DNA from 2 places in the Bacillus sp. J14TS2 genome. Region 1 is predicted to be linked to the other one. Evidence: a T-box and tRNA genes for the amino acid it is inferred to sense, from the RefSeq annotation. Region 1 holds a T-box; the other holds one or more tRNA genes.

Evidence for each region. A T-box is a leader RNA that pairs with one kind of tRNA and senses whether it is charged. The one in region 1 lies ahead of tyrS (tyrosine--tRNA ligase), so its partner is inferred to be a tRNA-Tyr.
Region 2: it has a tRNA-Tyr gene. The T-box ahead of tyrS (tyrosine--tRNA ligase) is inferred to sense a tRNA for this amino acid. The anticodon was not compared.

The regions. Positions count from the first base shown of each region.
Region 1 covers NZ_BORE01000014.1:102,252-112,119, forward strand. Annotated here, with positions in the region: gene KI375_RS19820 (M24 family metallopeptidase) at 1-471, opposite strand, end outside; gene aroQ (type II 3-dehydroquinate dehydratase) at 473-916, opposite strand; gene KI375_RS19830 (YqhR family membrane protein) at 1,000-1,623, opposite strand; gene KI375_RS19835 (SA1362 family protein) at 1,735-2,085, shown strand; gene KI375_RS19840 (patatin-like phospholipase family protein) at 2,090-2,974, opposite strand; gene tyrS (tyrosine--tRNA ligase) at 3,197-4,411, opposite strand; T-box leader at 4,809-5,061, opposite strand; partial or broken gene KI375_RS19850 (vitamin B12-dependent ribonucleotide reductase) at 5,270-5,866, opposite strand; gene KI375_RS27500 (HNH endonuclease) at 5,938-6,762, opposite strand; partial or broken gene KI375_RS19860 (vitamin B12-dependent ribonucleotide reductase) at 6,949-8,148, opposite strand; gene KI375_RS19865 (endonuclease domain-containing protein) at 8,386-9,273, opposite strand; partial or broken gene KI375_RS19870 (ribonucleotide reductase N-terminal alpha domain-containing protein) at 9,397-9,868, opposite strand, start outside.
Region 2 covers NZ_BORE01000016.1:4-9,871, forward strand. Annotated here, with positions in the region: partial or broken gene KI375_RS20855 (hypothetical protein) at 1-197, shown strand, start outside; rRNA gene rrf (5S ribosomal RNA) at 227-342, shown strand; tRNA gene KI375_RS20865 (tRNA-Asn) at 350-424, shown strand; tRNA gene KI375_RS20870 (tRNA-Ser) at 430-521, shown strand; tRNA gene KI375_RS20875 (tRNA-Glu) at 536-607, shown strand; tRNA gene KI375_RS20880 (tRNA-Met) at 617-690, shown strand; tRNA gene KI375_RS20885 (tRNA-Asp) at 695-771, shown strand; tRNA gene KI375_RS20890 (tRNA-Phe) at 928-1,003, shown strand; tRNA gene KI375_RS20895 (tRNA-Tyr) at 1,019-1,103, shown strand; tRNA gene KI375_RS20900 (tRNA-Trp) at 1,109-1,182, shown strand; tRNA gene KI375_RS20905 (tRNA-His) at 1,196-1,271, shown strand; tRNA gene KI375_RS20910 (tRNA-Gln) at 1,279-1,350, shown strand; tRNA gene KI375_RS20915 (tRNA-Gly) at 1,357-1,431, shown strand; tRNA gene KI375_RS20920 (tRNA-Cys) at 1,441-1,514, shown strand; tRNA gene KI375_RS20925 (tRNA-Leu) at 1,523-1,604, shown strand; gene KI375_RS20930 (iron ABC transporter ATP-binding protein) at 3,149-3,928, shown strand; gene KI375_RS20935 (siderophore ABC transporter substrate-binding protein) at 4,679-5,734, shown strand; gene KI375_RS20940 (iron chelate uptake ABC transporter family permease subunit) at 5,779-6,768, shown strand; gene KI375_RS20945 (iron chelate uptake ABC transporter family permease subunit) at 6,803-7,828, shown strand; gene KI375_RS20950 (LysR family transcriptional regulator) at 8,379-9,296, opposite strand; gene KI375_RS20955 (MFS transporter) at 9,551-9,868, shown strand, end outside.

The DNA of each region.
Region 1 (9,868 bases):
TCCAGGTTTTATAAAATCAAGGATGTGTTTAAAGGCCGCATCCGCTATGTCTGCTGCTTCTTTAATTTTAGCAATTTCATCATTCGTCTTAATTAACCGCATATTTTCCATCAAATTCGAAACAGGGACAAATTCTGCAGAGACAGCTTGGTCGTATTGAGTCCAAGTAGAATAAGACATATAATCTTGTTCAAATCCTAACTTTGTTATACCTAGCTCTTTTACTTTCGCTGCCACCTCATCCATAATCGGTCCTGAATGAATAGAAATCTCATATTCTTGTGCCTGATTTTGAGCTTGTTCCGCATATCGAAAATCAGTAATAAAGATCGCTCGGTCCTGTGAAATTAAAGCTAAGCCAGCTGTTCCTGTGAAGTTCGTCATGTAGCGTACATTATATGGACTTGTCACAAACATGCCGTCAATTCCCAGTGATTGGAAAGACGAACGGATTTTATCTAACTTGCTCATTTTACCCTCTCCCTTGTATGTATTGCTTTAAAGCTAGAAGTGCTAATTCATAACCGTATAGTCCTAAACCCGTAATTTGGCCAATAGATACAGGGGCAGTTACTGATTTACTTCTAAATTCCTCTCTAGCATAAACATTTGAGATATGCACTTCGATCACTGGTAAATCAATAGTGGCAATTCCGTCTCTCAGGGCAATACTATAGTGTGTAAACGCACCTGGATTCATAATAATGCCCGCATATCCTTTGTTTTCTGCTGCATGTAATTCATCAAGAATGGCGCCCTCATAATTAGATTGGAACAGATCGATTTCTATGCTTTCTTTCTGACACAATTGATGTAGGTTTTCTTCCAATTTAGCTAACGAATCTGTCCCATAAATATCGGGTTCTCTTTTTCCCAACATATTTAAGTTAGGGCCATTTAAAACGAGTATTTTCATTTTTCTCCCACCCAAAAATCAAAATCCTTTCGCAAACACATTTTACCATAAAAAGCCAACCAGCATCTAGTTATAGTGTAAGGTCAATGAGATTCAACTTTCTTCCAGTATTGTTGTTCATTATACTCATATGAAATCGAATAGCCAATAAAAATTCCATACAAAATGAAAAAGCTCGCTTCCGTTAGAATCGTCATGATATTATAGTTCGTAATAAACTGAATGGTGGGAATAACAGGATAGAAGACTAAAAAAACAAGACAAAAAAGTGCCGCTCCGTAAACTCCTCCCCATATAATCGATCGCTTCGTTTTCAATAAAGCATAATAGCCACTCGCCACCGCTATTGAAATCAACCCATATATTAAACAAGATATCAAGATCCCCAGCCAGCCATCTTTCCAATCGCCGTTAAAAATCATTAATATGAATGATGGCTTAATCTCGGTAAAATGAAAGTAATGAGCGGCAAAGCATAATAAAGTCCCTCCGGCACCTGCAACGAAACCTGTATAAATCGACAATTGCGTTAATGACATATAAAATTGCGTGTTATATTCTCTATTGCGCACAATTCTCACCTCAGCCTTATCTTGCCCATTTTCAGCTGTTACATTTATAACTGGTGAAATTTTTATTTTTTTAGTAAGATATAGATGAAGCCTTTTAAGCGAAACTTGATCTTCTAGAAGAATGATTGTTTGCATTATTGGTTTCCAGTGGAAAATGAATTAACATCTATTCTATTAATGTTCAAAATAGTATATTTGGTTTTCTTTTTGGGAATACTGTTCAATACTCCCGAGGAGGTGGCATTCTTGATCATACGGAATTGGTTATTTGGTGGAATTATCATCGCTGCTCTTATTGGATTAGGTACTTGGCTTTATTATAATCCTGCCAGTCTATTTCTTCAGCTGTTTGTCACGGTTCTCATTGCAGGAATTATTTTTCTTGTTATTCGTGCTTTTATGAGGAGAAAGAACAGTTATAAAGAAAATAGATCTTACGCGAAAGCAGCTAAATTCTCGAGAAAAAAGTATGAGCAGCCAAAGAAAAGTGCTCATACAAATAAGTCTACAAAAAGACCGCTTCGCAAAAAGTCAACAGCCCATTTAACAGTGATTGAGGGAAAAAAAGGGAAGAAAAAAGACCGTGCTATTTTTTAATCAACTAATATGTCCAAGTTTTCAAAAATTCTCTTGTTCTGATACGTCCTGTTTCAACGAGGACGTCTTTTTTTTGATCTGATAAATGAAATTCAGTCGTTAGACCCTCACCTAACGGGATAAAAATGATGTTCTTCTCATGTCTCCTTGAGATATAGCGCGCATCATGAACGTTTTTCATGGTACTAAATAATGCCTCAAATAATGATAACGCATTTTTTATTTCTCTTTTTGGTTGTTCATCAGCTCGATAACTAAGTTTGATTCCAAGGATGGGACGCTTCTTCTTCCCTTTCTCTTCATCAAATAACCAGATCGGGAAATTACTTAATAAGCCCCCATCCACGATAATATTTTTTCCAGACAGGGAACGTAATTTCACAGGCTCAAAGAAAAAGGGAAGCCCGCAGCTCATTCTTACAGCCTTAGCAATCGGGAATGTTTCTTTTGGAATCCCTAATGCCTCAAGGTCATCTGGTAATACGAGTAGTTTTCCCGATGAAAGATCTGAGGCAATCAGTCTTAACTTTCCCTTAGGTAAATCTGCAAACGTATAGACCCCTTTATCCGCTAATGTTTGACGAATCCATTCCTCCAATGCTTTCCCTTGATATAAACCCATCCGCCAGTATAAACATAACCATTTTGAGATGGTTAAGGGAATAAGGGTCTTTTTTTGATCTAAAAAAACGGAAATCTCGGTCTCATTCAAGAGTTTTAGAATTTCTTTGCTTGTATAACCCGCCGCTATAAAGGTAGCCATAATTGCCCCAGCGCTTGTTCCCGCCAATCTGTTAAAGTTAATACCCTTTTCCTCCAAGACCTCGTAAGCCCCTATAAGGGCATAACCCTTAATCCCACCACCTGAAAATACGCCATCTACGTCCATTCCCTACCCCTCCTGTTACTGCCTTTTTATTATTTTAGAAGAGGAAAACATTTTTAGAACAGAAGACAGGCTTTGATTATTTTATGTGATACACTTTTCAACAAAACGCTTGATTGTTGAAGCGCATTTATATGTCTTACAGAAGAAAAGTAACTTAGTACAATAAGAAAAAAGGGCGTTAATATTGAAATGCCCAATTAACGCTCCCAAAATATTTCTATATTATTTAATGAGACGTATAAATCGCTTTTTACCAATTTGTAATACTTCTTCATTCATTAATACACGGTCTAAATCATCTACATTTATTTTTTCTTTATTGAGCTGTACACCATTTTGTTTAACCAATCGTATAAATTCGCTTTTACTTTTTACGAATCCTTTTTCAATTAGCTGTGGGATGATGGCTTCAACTGTTTCTGCACCAGCTTCTATTAATAATTCTGGGATATCATCTGGTATTTCTTTTTTACTAAAAGCCGTTTCAAAATATGATATCGCTCTTTTCGTTTCTTCTTCTCCACAGTATAAATTCGTAATAATTTTAGCCAATTTAAGTTTAATATCTCTTGGATTTACTCCTTTTTCAAGAAGCAGTTTAATGTTTTCTATTTCTTCTGGATGTTCATCCGTTGCCAGCTCAAAGTATTTAATAATTAAGCTGTCTGGTACTTCCATAACTTTTTTAAACATTACTTCTGCCGGTTCATATATTCCGATATAATTCCCAAGACTTTTACTCATCTTTTCTATACCATCAAGACCTTCAAGCAAGGGCATAAAAATGGCAATTTGCTTTTCTAATCCCCAGTGCTTTTGAAGAGTACGGCCCATAAGAATGTTAAAGGTTTGGTCTGTACCACCTAATTCAATATCCGCTTGTATCTCTACCGAATCGTACGCTTGCATTAGTGGATAAAAAAATTCGTGAATTCCTATTGGTACTTGATTATTATATCTGTTTTGGAAATCATCTCGTTCTAATATTCTTGCAACTGATGTTGTTGCTGCTAATTTAATGACTTCCTCGAATGTTAATTTTGAAAGCCACTCACTGTTATAGCGGACAGAAGTTTTTCCTGAATCTAAAACTTTAAAGATTTGTTCAAAGTATGTTTTTGCATTTGCTTTAACCTGTTGATCACTTAGAGCTACACGACCTTTTGCTTTTCCAGTTGGATCTCCAATACGACCTGTAAAATCGCCGATAATAATTACAACTTTATGACCTAGATCTTGCATCTGTTTTATTTTTCTTAATACAACTGCATGACCTAAGTGAATATCAGGTGCAGAAGGATCAAGCCCTAATTTAATAATAAGCGGAGTCTGTGACTGGTACGATTTCTTTAATTTAACCAGTAATTCTTCCTCGTTTACTATTTCTTGAACACCTTTCTTAATAATTTTTAATTGTTCTTCAGGTTTTACTATCATACTAACATCTCCTTGAAATATTTTTTCTCTAATATTGCAAGCACTATAAGGAGCAAAGGATGAGAACAAAAGCGCAAGCGCCTTGATGTAAGAAGAAAGGCTAAATTCGCGCCGTCCTGGCGCAACGCCTTTCTGACCAACATCCTGTTGGCCTCCGACAAGCAAATGTTCCTGAACATAGGAAGGGGCTTTTTCCCCTTCCTATGTTCAGGGTTATTAAGCAGAACATCGGCTAAGGCCGCCACGTCCGCATGTCTTCGCCGATGGACTCGCCTCCCGCGAGCCTCGAGCCGATGGCGCCTGGAGCTAGACAACAACTGCCCAGCCTTGAAGCAATCTTAAGAAAAAATTTATACTTTCTTATCTTATTCAATAAAAAAAGCCCTTTTGGATTAACCAAAAGGACGATTCATCTCGTGTTACCACCTTTAATTCATAAGCAACTCACATAGCTTATCTTAGTAAGTACAGTCATTTGACGATACCTTAGCACATGATTACGGGTGCTTAACCGTTATAGCCTACTAAGGAAATCCTGTTCGGTACACAGCTCCAAGATGTATTCACAATCGTTCAACATGCACCTCTCATCAACCGGTAACTTTCTGTCTGTTTACATGATTGCTACTCTTTCTTATCATAGCCTTTGTTCTTATACTCCGAATGCTTTAAACAAATCTTCGTTATGCAAATACTAATTGATACATATCATATCTATTTATTTAAATTTGTCAATCCGAATATTCTTGTTCATTCTAGCTCTTTCGGACATAAAAACACCCCTTTAGATAAAAATAATCTAAGGGGGTGTTGCATCGCGACTTTATTTTAAATCCACATTTTTTGTTGCATAAAAATTTATAAACCACATTTTAATTGGGCGTTACAGTTGTCACAAGTATTGCATCCACCAATATCTTTAACATTTCCTTTGCGGCAGACTGGACATGTATCTCCTACCTCAGATCCAAATGTAACACTTGTTGAGCGGAGGTCTTGGATTGTATCAACAAGTACCACTGGTTCACTAAACTGTAGCTGCTCACTTGTCTCCGCTGTATTATCTTCTGCTTTCAAGGTAAGTACCTGTGAATCACGGCTTCCATCCACATAAACGGTTCCGCCCTTTGCTCCTCCCTGATAGAGTCGCTCATACACCTTTTGTACTTGTTCTACCGCATATCCTTTTGGTGCATTCACAGTTTTAGAAATAGAGCTATCAATCCATCGTTGAATGATACATTGTACATCCGCGTGAGCCTCTGGCGCTAGACTCATTGAAGTCACAAACCATTCTGGTAAATGGTCTGGATCGGTATCAGGGTTTGCTTGTAGAAATTCTTCCACAATATCTGCTTTGACCTCAATAAACTTCCCGAGGCGTCCGCTGCGATAATACGTGAAGGAAAAATAAGGCTCTAAACCTGTAGAAACGCCAACCATTGTGCCTGTACTCATTTTTGTTACTCTCTAGAAATTATAGAGGGCGGGATTATTAGTACCCGCTCCCCATGTCGCCATGGGGATCAGACTATATCATCAACCATGTTTTTATGTCTATTGCGGTGACACGGATGTTCACATAAACAAACCAAATTCGTTAATCTATTTGCTTCTTCCCAGTCTCCATTAAACTCCCTAAAAGGGATAATATGATGAACAGATAGTTCTTTACCATATTCTTTCTCGGTTAGTCCGCAATCTTGGCAAGTAAAATTATCTCTAATTCTGGCTTTTTTTCTTTGAGATCTCCAGTTAGGACCATAATAAACAATATCGCCACCTTGCCAAGCCAAGTTATTTTCCCCCGAAAAAGCTCCGGATTTTGTATAATATTCAGCCATACAAGTACTATCGCAAAAATTCCATTGCCTTATTATGGAGGGTTTACGTTCTAATGTACGTGAGCAATTAGTACATTGAATTTTAACTCGTTTTCTATACTGAATTTTACCTCTTTCACCATTTGCTTTTCCCAGACAAGACCTAGAGCAATATTTTGCAGTTTCTTTTCTTGATTCAATTACCTTGAATTCTTCCCCGCAAGCAAGACAAATTTTCGTGATTTGTTTTTTTAAATGTTGATTTGTGTTTTTGCCATTAGCTCTTAAGTAAGCCGTACGACAAGTTCGATTGCAAAAGTTACTCTTACTAATGGAAGAAGGTTTTCTTAATAATTTATTACCGCAATATGCACAAATTACAGTTGTCTTTTTACTTAAATGTTGAAAAGCATCTGGTTTTTTTGAGTGGTATTCCGCTTTACATTTTCGGGAACAAAATTTCTTTCTTTGATAAAGACTGGGTTTAACATTCATTGTAATTCCGCAATTTAAACATAATTTTTTCATTATGTCACCTCATTATATTCTTATTTCTCTGAGGTGCATATTTCATGGTTGCTCAGCGTGTAGTCGTTGAAGGGTCAGCCACGACTTCCCTGCGGATTGTCTCCACCATTCGATTTTTACTCTAATTGAGCGTTGGCAAGACGCGAGTACGAATGGATACTGAGAGTTTCCCGCATATAGCCAAGTTTACGCTACATCTTCACAGATATAGGGGGCAATCACTTTACCCGTAGGCGCAACAGTTAGTAAATGTGAATTACGAATACCGTATGCTAAAATATCTTCCCTTATCTCCTTTGGCATCTGTTTCATATAACCTGTTTCAATAAAGGCTTGACGTAAATGTTTTGTTTCTTCTTCCGATTCCCCTTGAAGGAATGGGAAACTACCTTTTTCTTGCGCAATTTCAATCGACTCTTTGTAGGCTTCTGTTGCAATGGTTTCAAATACTTGATCAACTAAAGTGTTTCCTGCAGCTGATCCATATTCTTTTTCACAATAGATTAAGAGATCTGCAAGTCCCATGACGCCAAGGCCTACGCGTCTTTCTCCAAGTGCTTGTTTTTTATTGTCTTCTAGGAAATAAGGAGTTGCGTTGATGACATTATCCTGCATTCTTACACCGATTTTAACGGTTTGTCTTAGTTTTTCAAAATCAACAGTCTTCTTTTCTTTATCTGCCATATTTGCAAGATTGACAGCCGCTAGATTACAAACAGAATATGGCGCGAGTGGTTGTTCTCCACACGGATTAGTGGCAACAACTTTTTGTCCATATGCTTTCGCGTTGGTCATGTCATTCGCATTATCAATAAAGAAAATGCCTGGTTCTGCTGAATAGGTGGCACAAATATTGATTAAATTCCATAGTTCCTTTGCTTTCATTTTTCGGTATGTACGCACTTTATGACCAAGTTTCTCCCATTCACGTACATCGCCAACATTATGCCACTCTTCATTATAAATCTGCATGGATTCCTGATCATAATTTTCAACATCAGGGAAACGAAGCTCATATTCACCATCTGCATCGACTGCTTCCATAAAATCATTTGTCAAACAAACAGAAATATTAGCTCCCGTTAAAAATTCAGAGTTATGAACAGAATACGTTCCACCTTCATTTAATTTCTCCTCAGCCTCAAGAAAAATAGACTCATCAAAACCGCCATATCCAGGCATATTACGATAATTGAGAATCCCTTGGTACATTGATTCCTCTGTGTGTGTTAAAGGAGTAAATTTCAGTTTATCTTTGGCATGTTTTTTAATGACAGGATCTGTTGTATTCTCGATTAGGAATTTTAAAATTCTTGGGTTCTGCATTTTGGAAATAATAAATTCCACAATATCAGGATGCCAGGAAGACAACATGATCATTTGAGCCAATAATGTTTCGTTGATTCGTTAAATCAACTCTCTAAGTCACCTTAGAGTTCAGACCATATCTTACACTCATCTGAGTGTCCTCGCACTTCGGAATCACTTGATTCCTACTCTACTCGCTTCCACATAATGTGTGCTTTCGATGGTCGTTGAACCTTCGCCAATTTAACAGGCGCTTGGCTGCTGATTGTCTTTGTCCACTTACTGTTTTCCAGCATTCACGCTTACTGTTTCCAGTTACGTTGTAGCCAGTAAGTCATCTATGACGCTTTTTACATATTCGAAATTGTTTAGGATATCATCTTCCCAAAAACGAAATATTTGATATCCATTATTTTTAGCTATCTCATTTTTTTCTTGGTCAATTTTAATTCTCTCGATTTGCCAATCTTGTGGATTTGGATAAAATTTGGGATTAGCATGCCAATAATCTCCATCACATTCGATAATTAAATTATGATCCTTTAATAGAAAATCATATTGTCTTTTTTCTAAGATAAAAGAGTATTGATAATTCACATTATTTTTTTGTAAATAGCGTTCAATAATCTTTTCAATATTAGTTTTTTGGAAGCTCTGATTTTCCATCTGTTTTAGTGTAGCGGCACGTATTTTTGCAATAGTTTCTTTGCTATAAATTCCTGTTTTACCACTATTCCATGAAGGAGTACGATTTTTTCTTCTTGTCTTAGCTGTCTTGACAATAATTCTGTCAAAATGTGTTTCTTTCTCTTCTTTAGTCATAGATTTATGCCATGCAGTTGTTTTTATTGATCTTAACTTACTTGCACAAGTATCACTGCACGTCTTGGTCAATCTATGAGGCCTCGTACAGGTATCAAATTTAGAATTGCAAACAATACAAACAAGCGGCTCTCCTTTACTTCCACAAGAAGAACTACAATATTTCTTAGGTTTTCCCCTATAAAGTCCTACGGTGCCTTCACAAAGTTCATAAGAGCATTTTAAATCTTTTGGTTCATAATAGTATTTTATTAAATATTCTTCTAATTTTAGATCGTGTTCCTTTTTCAAATGTGATGTAAATCGCCCTTGTTTATTATGAGATAATTCGAATCCACAAATTTTGCATTCTTGTGGCTGCTTTGCGTCATATGGTATCACGTTTTTCACCCCAAATAATTTAAAATAATTATACCAAACTTGGGTGTTAATTAACATGCATGACCATAAAGAGTTCCCAGCAATTCACGAGGTTTATTTATAGACGAGGCACTATGCTAATTTACCACGTCTTGACCCACCTTGTTCAACTAGATGTGTAAGCTTTGCAATATCATCAAGCCATGAAACAGATCCCGATGATTTCCCGTTGACACCACGAGCGAGTGTATTCCGGGGTCTTAAAGTGGAACCATTCGTACCAACTCCGCCCCCTCTACTCATGATCTCCATTACTTGCTTACGGTGCTCCGAAATGCCTTCTCTAGAATCTGGGACAAAAGGCATAACGTAACAATTAAAGTACGTTACATCCGTCTCAGACCCAGCGCCATATAAAACTCGTCCCGCCGGAATAAAATTTAAACTTGAAAGTTCTTGATAAAACTTCTCAAACCATTCTTGTTTTTTGTCGGCTGTCTTTTCTACCGCAGCCAAACCATTGGCGTTTCTTTTAGCAATTTGTTCATAAAAAACTTCCAACGGTTTTTCGATGACATCAAGCGGACGATCAATGAGTCCTGTCTGTCTTTCTTCT
Region 2 (9,868 bases), on a different contig from region 1:
GCGAACTGATGTTGACTTATCGTAGGAAGAAACGTAGAAGTTTTCTAGTCGCTGGGCACTGGAGCTGGATTAATAATGGTGTTTCTCGTTTATCTTCTTCTTTATCTGGTTTTGAGAGAATAACAAAAGTTTCTCTTGCTTTTTACATAAAAATGGTTATAATAGATTATGTCGATTGTAAAGGAATCTTCTTCTAGAAGATGCAGCGTAGTCTATGCAAATGAAGTCTGGTGGCAATAGCGAAGAGGTCACACCCGTTCCCATCCCGAACACGGCAGTTAAGCTCTTCAGCGCCGATGGTAATAGGGGGTTTCCCCCTGTGAGAGCAGGACGTTGCCAGGCATACTATTCCGCAGTAGCTCAGTGGTAGAGCTATCGGCTGTTAACCGATCGGTCGTAGGTTCGAATCCTACCTGCGGAGCCATTGTTGGAGAGCTGTCCGAGTGGCCGAAGGAGCACGATTGGAAATCGTGTAGGCGGCTAACGCTGTCTCAAGGGTTCAAATCCCTTGCTCTCCGCCATTCTAAAATATATTGGCCCCTTGGTCAAGCGGTTAAGACACCGCCCTTTCACGGCGGTAACACGGGTTCGAATCCCGTAGGGGTCACTTTTTCGTCGCGGGGTGGAGCAGTCTGGTAGCTCGTCGGGCTCATAACCCGAAGGTCGCAGGTTCAAATCCTGCCCCCGCAATATTGGTCCGGTAGTTCAGTTGGTTAGAATGCCTGCCTGTCACGCAGGAGGTCGCGGGTTCGAGTCCCGTCCGGACCGCCATTGTTACATAAACTTATTATTTTTAAATGAAAGGTTTAGGATAAGTGAGAAGTAAAGGAAGCGGACGAGAGAGCATCAGAGCGTACTTAGGTATGTGAGGATGCGAAAGAGTACGCTGACGAAGAAATTCGAAGCTTAGCGTAAACTATAATTTAAGGCTCAGTAGCTCAGTCGGTAGAGCAAAGGACTGAAAATCCTTGTGTCGGCGGTTCGATTCCGTCCTGAGCCACCATTTAATAGAATTCATGGTGGGGTAGCGAAGTGGCTAAACGCGGCGGACTGTAAATCCGCTCCCTCCGGGTTCGGCGGTTCGAATCCGTCCCCCACCACCATTTTTAGGGGTATAGTTTAATGGTAAAACGAAGGTCTCCAAAACCTTTGATGTGGGTTCGATTCCTACTACCCCTGCCAATTTTAATTTATGGCGGCTATGGCGAAGTGGTTAACGCATCGGATTGTGGCTCCGACACGCGTGGGTTCGATTCCCACTAGTCGCCCCATCTTCATTGGGCTATAGCCAAGCGGTAAGGCAACGGACTTTGACTCCGTCACTCGTTGGTTCGAATCCAGCTAGCCCAGTTTTTTGCGGAAGTAGTTCAGTGGTAGAACATCACCTTGCCAAGGTGGGGGTCGCGGGTTCGAATCCCGTCTTCCGCTCCATAAGGTTCTGGCGGCATAGCCAAGTGGTAAGGCACGGGTCTGCAACACCCTTATCACCGGTTCAAATCCGGTTGCCGCCTCCATGAACTATGCCGGTGTGGCGGAATTGGCAGACGCGCACGACTCAAAATCGTGTTCCTCACGGAGTGCCGGTTCGACCCCGGCCACCGGTATTATAGGGTTACGATAGGTCGAGACAAAAGTAACCAGACTTGCTCGTAAACGTTGGTGTAACAGCGTTTATGAGCTTTTTTGTATTCTAGAGAAGATTCTGAGAATACGATAGAAAACGATAGGTTTTGAATTTTTCGGTACAAGTTTGCTACAAATCCATTTTCCTCCTAAATTTAAAGTTTTTTGGTACAATGCAATATCAGATTACAACATCATAAAAAGTTAAGGGATGTAGAAAGCATGCTGGATGTTTTTAATCCTTTAAATTGTGATGGAGACAATGTTAAAGAAGTTTATAATTATCCAATGAAGCCAATAATAGAGCCCTTGATTTTGTCATTCTGGGTTTCCTTGTCCCAACTTTCATCTCGGAAGGTTTTGGACTTCCAGCAAGTTCATATATGTGTACCATTATAGGTAAGTCTGCAAATGTATCTTCGATCAGGGCTTTAATTTTAGACCACTCGAGTCCTCCATTTCCGTAGCCGAGAGGCAGAATTGCAATGGACTGAATCCTTTCGTCTATAACTTTTATAAGGTCTTATTAGCCTTCAACGATACCAACTGCTCAGCATATACCGAGGAAAAACTTTTCGCAGCTGTAGGGAATGACCTTAGAATAAGTATACGCTATGAATAACAGCGAGAGAATCAGTCAAAAGAAGTCGGTTTAACCTATCACTTTGATACGATGAAATACAGTAATACATTTGATACACATCGAATTACTAAGTTAGTTGCAGAGAATGAAAAAAAGAAAAGCTGGCAGAATGTTTCTTTCAAGCTAATTTTACAGATTCTGAACTATTGAGTGCTAAAAATACACTGGTCTGATTAGAGGAAGATATAGGTTTGGGTAGAGAAACGGTTGAAACCGTATTAGGCAGCTGTAAATTTCACAATAAAGTCAATTAAAGATATAGCTTTGGCAAAGCAGCTTTAGAAGGCGTTCTTTTCTTTATTTAATTGAAAATATGCCGTGTCTGGAACGTAGCCGGAAGAAACATTCACTCAATTACTAAAAAGTGTGGAAAGAAGAGCAGGAAATGCTGTTTTGCAATCATTGAATCCAAATGAGAATAAAACATCCAATTGTACAGATGATGGATATGAGAATAAATGAAACGGAAACCTTCATCAGATGCTCCTGTAAATTAAAGGGAAATATCCTTTTAATAGTTGTAATATCAATAATTTTGACGGAAAATTGAACAGAATAATCAAAAAAGCTGCTGTTAATGGCAGTTTTCTTGATCAACACTATATTTCAATTAATCTGGCATTGACGCCGGCTGAAATTTTGGTATACTAGGTATTGTTAACTAATTGATAATGAATATCATTATTTTTTAGGGGAATTAGAACTTGATAATAATTATTATCTGTATATAGTTTGAGTGGATTTTTAAGATAAGGAAGTTTAATAAATTTTGATTGGCAAAGAATTTACACGCAATGAAGATTTGATACTTGGTACATTATTCATTCTTTTTTCACTTACTTCTATTTTTCATTTAATACTTAAAGAAAGTAGGCCTACGAGATGATTGATATTAAAGGATTGACAAAGAAGTATGGTAATAAAGCCATCGTAAATGATATATCGGTTCAAATTCAGCCTAATAAAATTACATCGTTTATTGGGCCAAACGGTGCAGGGAAATCAACGCTACTTTCCATGGTAAGTCGTTTGCTTGATGCAGACACGGGAGATGTATTACTAGACAAAAATAATGTAAAGAACATGAAATCTAATGAATTCGCTAAGCGTATTGCCATTTTAAGACAATCGAATTTTTTAACTGTGAAATTAACGATTCGACAATTGGTATCATTTGGTCGTTATCCTTATTCTAAAGGTCGTTTAAATGCTGAGGATAATCGAATCGTCGATCAAGCAATTGAATATTTGAACTTAACAGATATCCAACATAAATACTTAGATGAGCTGTCTGGCGGTCAAAAGCAACGTGCATTTATTTCTATGATTATTGCCCAAGACACAGAATATATTTTACTGGATGAGCCATTGAATAATTTGGATATGAAGCATTCTGTACAAATCATGAAAATATTACGCAAGCTTGTCAATGAGCTGGATAAAACAGTCGTGATTGTATTGCATGATATTAACTTTGCTTCGGTTTATTCGGATCAGATTGTAGCCTTAAGAGATGGACGTCTAATAAAAGATGGTCCAACACACGAAATTATTAATTCTGAAGCATTAAACGAAATCTATGATATGCATATTCCGGTTCATATGCAAAACGGTTGTCGTTTTTGTGTATACTTTGACTCACATATCAATAAAAGCAGCTAATCGTTCCAAACCTAATGCCTTCTCATGAAGAAAGAAAGTATACCTTTTCACGAAATAATTTTCGGACTTGAGATATAACTGTCCTGCTCCATGCATCAAAGACTAGAAGACTTCGCGAAGTGCCCTACGATAAGTCATTATAGGGGAGCGTGACTCCCTTATCTCAGTTACGTCACTCCAGTCTCCACGTCTTTAAACTGGGGCTTTGCTCCTTTTCGTTCATGAACACCTTCTGTGGAAAATATCTTCTCACTGGTAACTTAACTTGAAGGGGATGACTAACTGATGACGATTAATCTGTCACCATGCGTACTTCTTTCATAGGGGGTACGCATGTCTATTCATGCATCGAACATAATTTTTAACCAAATGTTGTATTTGTTCAGAAGAATAAGTGGTTTCTTTCATTGCTAAAGTAACTATTCACACATGAATCATTTTATTATCTCCTCTACAGTTGAGAATGGAACGGGAATAATAGAATTTTAGAACTGGGAATTACCGTCTAAAACATATGCCTGAAAAATGAAAGCTTTTAAAATACAGTTGACAACACCTTTTAATTTGATATACTATAAACAGATTAATTGATATTGATTATCATTATCAATTAGTTCTATTGTAGCAATGCACTATAGTGAAATAGGAATCATTATTTATTTAAGTCGCACGCTAAAATATAACGCAGATATTAATTTGATCAATTCAATAGTCTAAACATTAATAATACATAAAGGAAGAGGTAGGAGAATGAGAAAAACAAAATTTTTTAAGTCAACTTTTATTATAGCAATATTCGTAATCTTTGCATTGGCAATGGCAGCTTGTTCAAATTCAGATGATAAAAATGAAGGCGCCGATGATCAAGTCAACGAATCTGCTGAAACAGATGGAGGATCAGAGGATTCTGCTGAAAATGCAACTGTTGAAATTACTGATGCCCATGGAACGGTTGAAGTTCCTGTAAATCCAAGTAATGTGGTTTCTTTAGATAGTAGAACTTTTCAAACGTTATCTGACTGGGGCATTGAATTAGCTGCTGCTCCAAGGGATTTAATACCTGAAGATATACCATATGCAACTGATGAATCAATTGAAAACATAGGAAATCACCGTGAACCAAATCTTGAAGTTATTGCAGCGGTGGACCCTGACCTTGTTATTGTCGGTCAAAGATTTGGTAATTATTACGAAGATATAAAAGAATTAGTGCCAAACGCAGCTGTTATTGATCTTAACTTTGATGTTTCCGAGGAAGCTGAAACACCTGGAGAAAACTTAGAAAACGGATTTAAGGATGTTACAAACTCTCTTGGACAAATTTTTGATAAAAAAGAAGAGGCTGAACAATTGACAGCTGATTTTGATCAAGCGATTGAAGATGCTAAATCTGCTTATAATGGATCAGATAAGGTTATGAGTGTTATAGTATCAGGTGGAGATATTAACTTCGCTGCTCCTCATTCCGGCCGCGTGTGGGGTCCGCTGTATGATATCTTTGATTGGACTCCGGCGTTAGAAATTGACAAGGCTTCTGCAGACCACCAAGGTGATGATATTTCTGTTGAAGCTATTGCAGAAACTGATCCTGATTGGATTTTCGTAATGGACCGTGATGCTGCTATATCATCTGAAGAGGAGGCAACCCCTGCTCAGGATGTAATTGATAATGCACCTGCTCTTCAAAACACAACTGCCGTTACTGAAGGAAAAATAGTTTATGCACCGGCAGATACCTATACAAATGAATCCATACAAACATTTACTAAATTATTTGAAGATCTTGCAAATACTCTAGGTGAATAGTATAGAGGAGTATAACTATAGTGCTAAAAAATACAATACAAAAAATGTTCGGGGCTGGGAGTTCTCAGCCCCTGCATTCTAATCATCAAAAAATATGGACAAAACCTTTTATAATAGCAGTTTTCATTGTTATTATTCTAGGTATTATTTCTATGCTTGTAGGAGTTTACGATATACGTGGACGAGAAGATGGAATGGATATGTTTTTTATCACTCGTATTCCGAGGACAGCTGCACTAATGCTTACTGGAGCCGCAATGGCGATGTCCGGGCTCGTCATGCAGCTTATTACACAGAATCGTTTAGTTGAACCTACCACAACAGGAACGATTGAATGGGCTGGCTTGGGATTGATTATTGTTTATTTATTATCTCCTGCGCCAACTTTATTCCAAAGAATGACTGGAGCAATCATTTTTTCCTTTATTGGAACGATGGTTTTCTTTTTGTTTTTAAGAAGAGTGAAGCTTCGATCGTCTTTAATTGTCCCGATTATCGGGATAATGCTTGGAGCGGTTATTTCTGCAGTTTCTACATTTGTCGGCCTCGTTTTTCAAATGTCGCAAAGTGTTGAAACCTGGTTTGTCGGCTCTTTTGCATCGATTCAGGTTGGAAGATATGAATATTTATGGCTGATTGTTATCATTACTATTCTTATTTTTATCTATGCGGACAGATTGACTTTAGCTGGATTAGGTGAAGATATTACAACAAGCCTTGGAGTGAGTTATAATAAGATCGTTCTTATTGGTACTGCTCTTATTGCTGTTGCAGTTGGAATTGTTGCAGCTGTTATCGGGAACTTACCGTTTTTAGGTTTAATTGTCCCAAATATTGTTTCTATGTTTAGAGGCGATGATCTCAGGAGTAATCTGCCTTGGGTATGTGTGTCCGGAATGGCTGCTTTAACCATTTCTGATATTATATCCCGAATAATTATCATGCCATTTGAAGTACCTGTTTCTTTGATACTTGGAACAGTGGGGGCAGTCGTATTTATCGTTATTTTGTTAAGAAGAAGGAGGCTGGGATAACAAATTGGAATATACTAATGAAAAAAATGTCAAAATGGATTCCAGCCTTCTTAATAAAGATAAAGCATCTAAAGCTTTTCGTTCCAAGAAAGAGGAAAGGCGTTATTGGATATTATTGATAACGCTGATTTGTTTGGGTATTCTTTCTTCGTATGGACTTTTAGTTTATAACAATCCAGTTCCAGTAGACTCCCCATCCTTTATCCCAGTTGTTAAAAGAAGAATGGTAGCTATTGTTTCCATGATTATTGCTGCAATTTGTCAGAGTTTGGCGACCGTTGCTTTCCAATCAGTAACGAATAATCGGGTGATAACTCCTTCGCTTTTAGGGTTTGAAGCGCTTTATTCTACGATTCATACGAGTACCATGTTTTTCTTTGGTGCCACCGCATTTATCGGTTATATGGGTACTGGATCATTTTTATTTCAAGTGGCTATTATGGTCGCGATGTGTTTAATACTTTATGGATGGTTACTTTCTGGAAAGTATGGAAATTTACAGCTGATGCTTTTGGTTGGAATCATAATTGGAACGGGGCTAAGATCTTTGTCAACTTTTATGAGAAAACTGCTTGCACCTTCTGAGTTTGATATTCTGCAGGCGAAGCTGTTTGGTTCTGTCAATAATGCGGATGTAGAATATTTTCCTATTGCAATTCCAATCGTAATCGTTGTGGCATTCCTTCTCTTTGCTTATTCTAAGAAATTAAATGTATTGTCACTCGGAAAAGAGATTTCCAGTTCTTTAGGAGTGAATCATAAGTTTAGTATCATTTATGTTCTTGTATTAGTTTCTATTTTGATGTCCATCTCAACTGCTTTAGTTGGACCGCTTACTTTCTTTGGCTTTTTGGTTGCAACGTTGAGTTATCAGCTGGCACAAACTTATGATCACAGATATATTTTTCCTATGGCTCTTGCTATCGGATTCTTGATACTAACTGGTGCATATTTTATTATGAATCATGTATTTAACGCTCAGGGCGTCGTTTCAATTATTATTGAAATCGTTGGTGGAGTAACATTTTTAATTATTATCTTAAAGAGGAAAACTCTTTGATAATTCAAGTTTATCAATACGTTTATGTCCTTAAATCTGTTAAAAGTCGTGTGTGGTTACTTTCAACAGATTCAAGGATATTTTTTTGCTGTTTGTCTTAGAGAAAGAGAGCATGAGACTTTTCCCAACATACTAACCTGCATGATCTGGTTGATATTTTTGTAGAATGCGTCGTCCTATTAAAACACCAATAGATGCTAGAAGAGTAACAGTGATTACTGCAATTATTCCCCACATACCCATTGAATATCCAATCATCGCTTCTATTGATGAAGCGGTTTGACCTCGATTTATGATCACATAGAAGCTAAATTATTTGGTTCTATTTTGATACAAACGCTTATGAGAAGGTAAGATTAATCCAAGTGAGATATCAATTCCTAAATACTTATTTTATTCATTAGCACTGCTCCTATTTTAAATTCCTACTTTAATGGTTTCATATTCAATCCTTGTTGGGAGTATCTTTGTTTCTTCTCTTTTCAGGGCTAATTCGTCGTATCAAGGCTTTTTTTAAAGTAGTAAATTAACTTAATAGACCTTGAAAAGGTTAGATGTGTTCAGTGTTTATGCGAGTAGTCGAGATTTTGTCTTTTTTTTCATAAAAAACATCTTTTGCTACATGGAGGAATTCCTTTACAGCAGGAGTTGCATTCTCAATAGATTGGCAAGCAAGTGTCACTTCACGTGTATTTTTAATATTCAGCTTGCTAATCTTTATATTTTGCTGCGTCTTTAGAAATAATTCTGGACCAATCGTAACACCAAGACCTTCCTGTACCATGTTAGCGATCGTTGTACAATCATGCACTTTAAAACGGATAGAAGGTTCGATTTGTGCTTCTTCAAACAGTTCTTCTACATGCGATTGATACATCCCTGTTGGCATAATAAAAGACTGGTTTATTAAATCATTCATATCCACTGTTTCTTTAGAGTGAAATGGATGTTCTGGATGATAAGCTACCACCATATTGTCCTTTATCAAATGAACCAAATCAAAACCTGGATTGGATTTTCCTTTTACAACAAACCCAATATCGATAATTCCCGTACTAAGCCAATCAATAATTTCCTCATAGGTTCCTTCATAAAACGTAAACTCTATTTTAGGATGTTTTTTCTGAAACTTGGCGAGCAGTTTCGGTAACAAACAGGAAGAAGCACTTGCAAATGTACCGACACGAATCATTCCAGTTTCTAAATTGGTTGCTAATGCAATTTCTTGATGGATGCTTTCCATTCTATTCAATATTTCTCTAATATGAGGAAGAACTTTTTGTCCTACTTCGGTAAGAGAAATTCCTTTTTTACGGTCCCGGATTAACAAAGAAGCGCCCAATTCAGATTCCAGACTAGCTACAGCGTGGCTTACTGCAGATTGCGTCATATTCAGTTTTTCTGCAGTGGCTGTAAAACTCCCCAGCTCCACTACTTTTGCAATGATTTCAAAGCGAACAATGCTCATGAGTTTTTACTCATCTCCCTTATTAAAAAAACGAGTTTTACTTATATTAACATAGGACTTACACTAAAGTGAAACTTCACTCAGTGGAATTCTCTTTCATTTTCCACTGAGTGTTAGTTGAACCAATCGGGTAGTTACTGGCTGTTTGATCTCCCACTTAGAAATTTCGACCTTTCTCTATTCTTGACGTGGGAGTCTTGTAGCCAGTTACACTGCGATAAAAACATTGTTCAAAGAAGGGAGAGATATACACGATGAAAAAAAAGAAAAATCAATTTACAATTATACTTTTAGCTATCGGGGCTTTTGTGACAGGAACAGGGGAATTTGTTGTTTCCGGAATACTAGAACTGATTTCTGCTGATTTAGACGTTTCTATTTCAACAGCCGGTCAGTTGATTACGGTTTATTCTCTATCTTATGCCATTGGAGCCTTGGTATTGGTCATGTTAACTTCTAAATTTGACCGTAAAAAAGTCCTTTTATATGCCATCTTTACGGTTATTCTAGGGAATCTGCTGGCATTTTTCAGCTATAACTTTACCGTTCTTATGGTAGCCAGAGTTATCCAG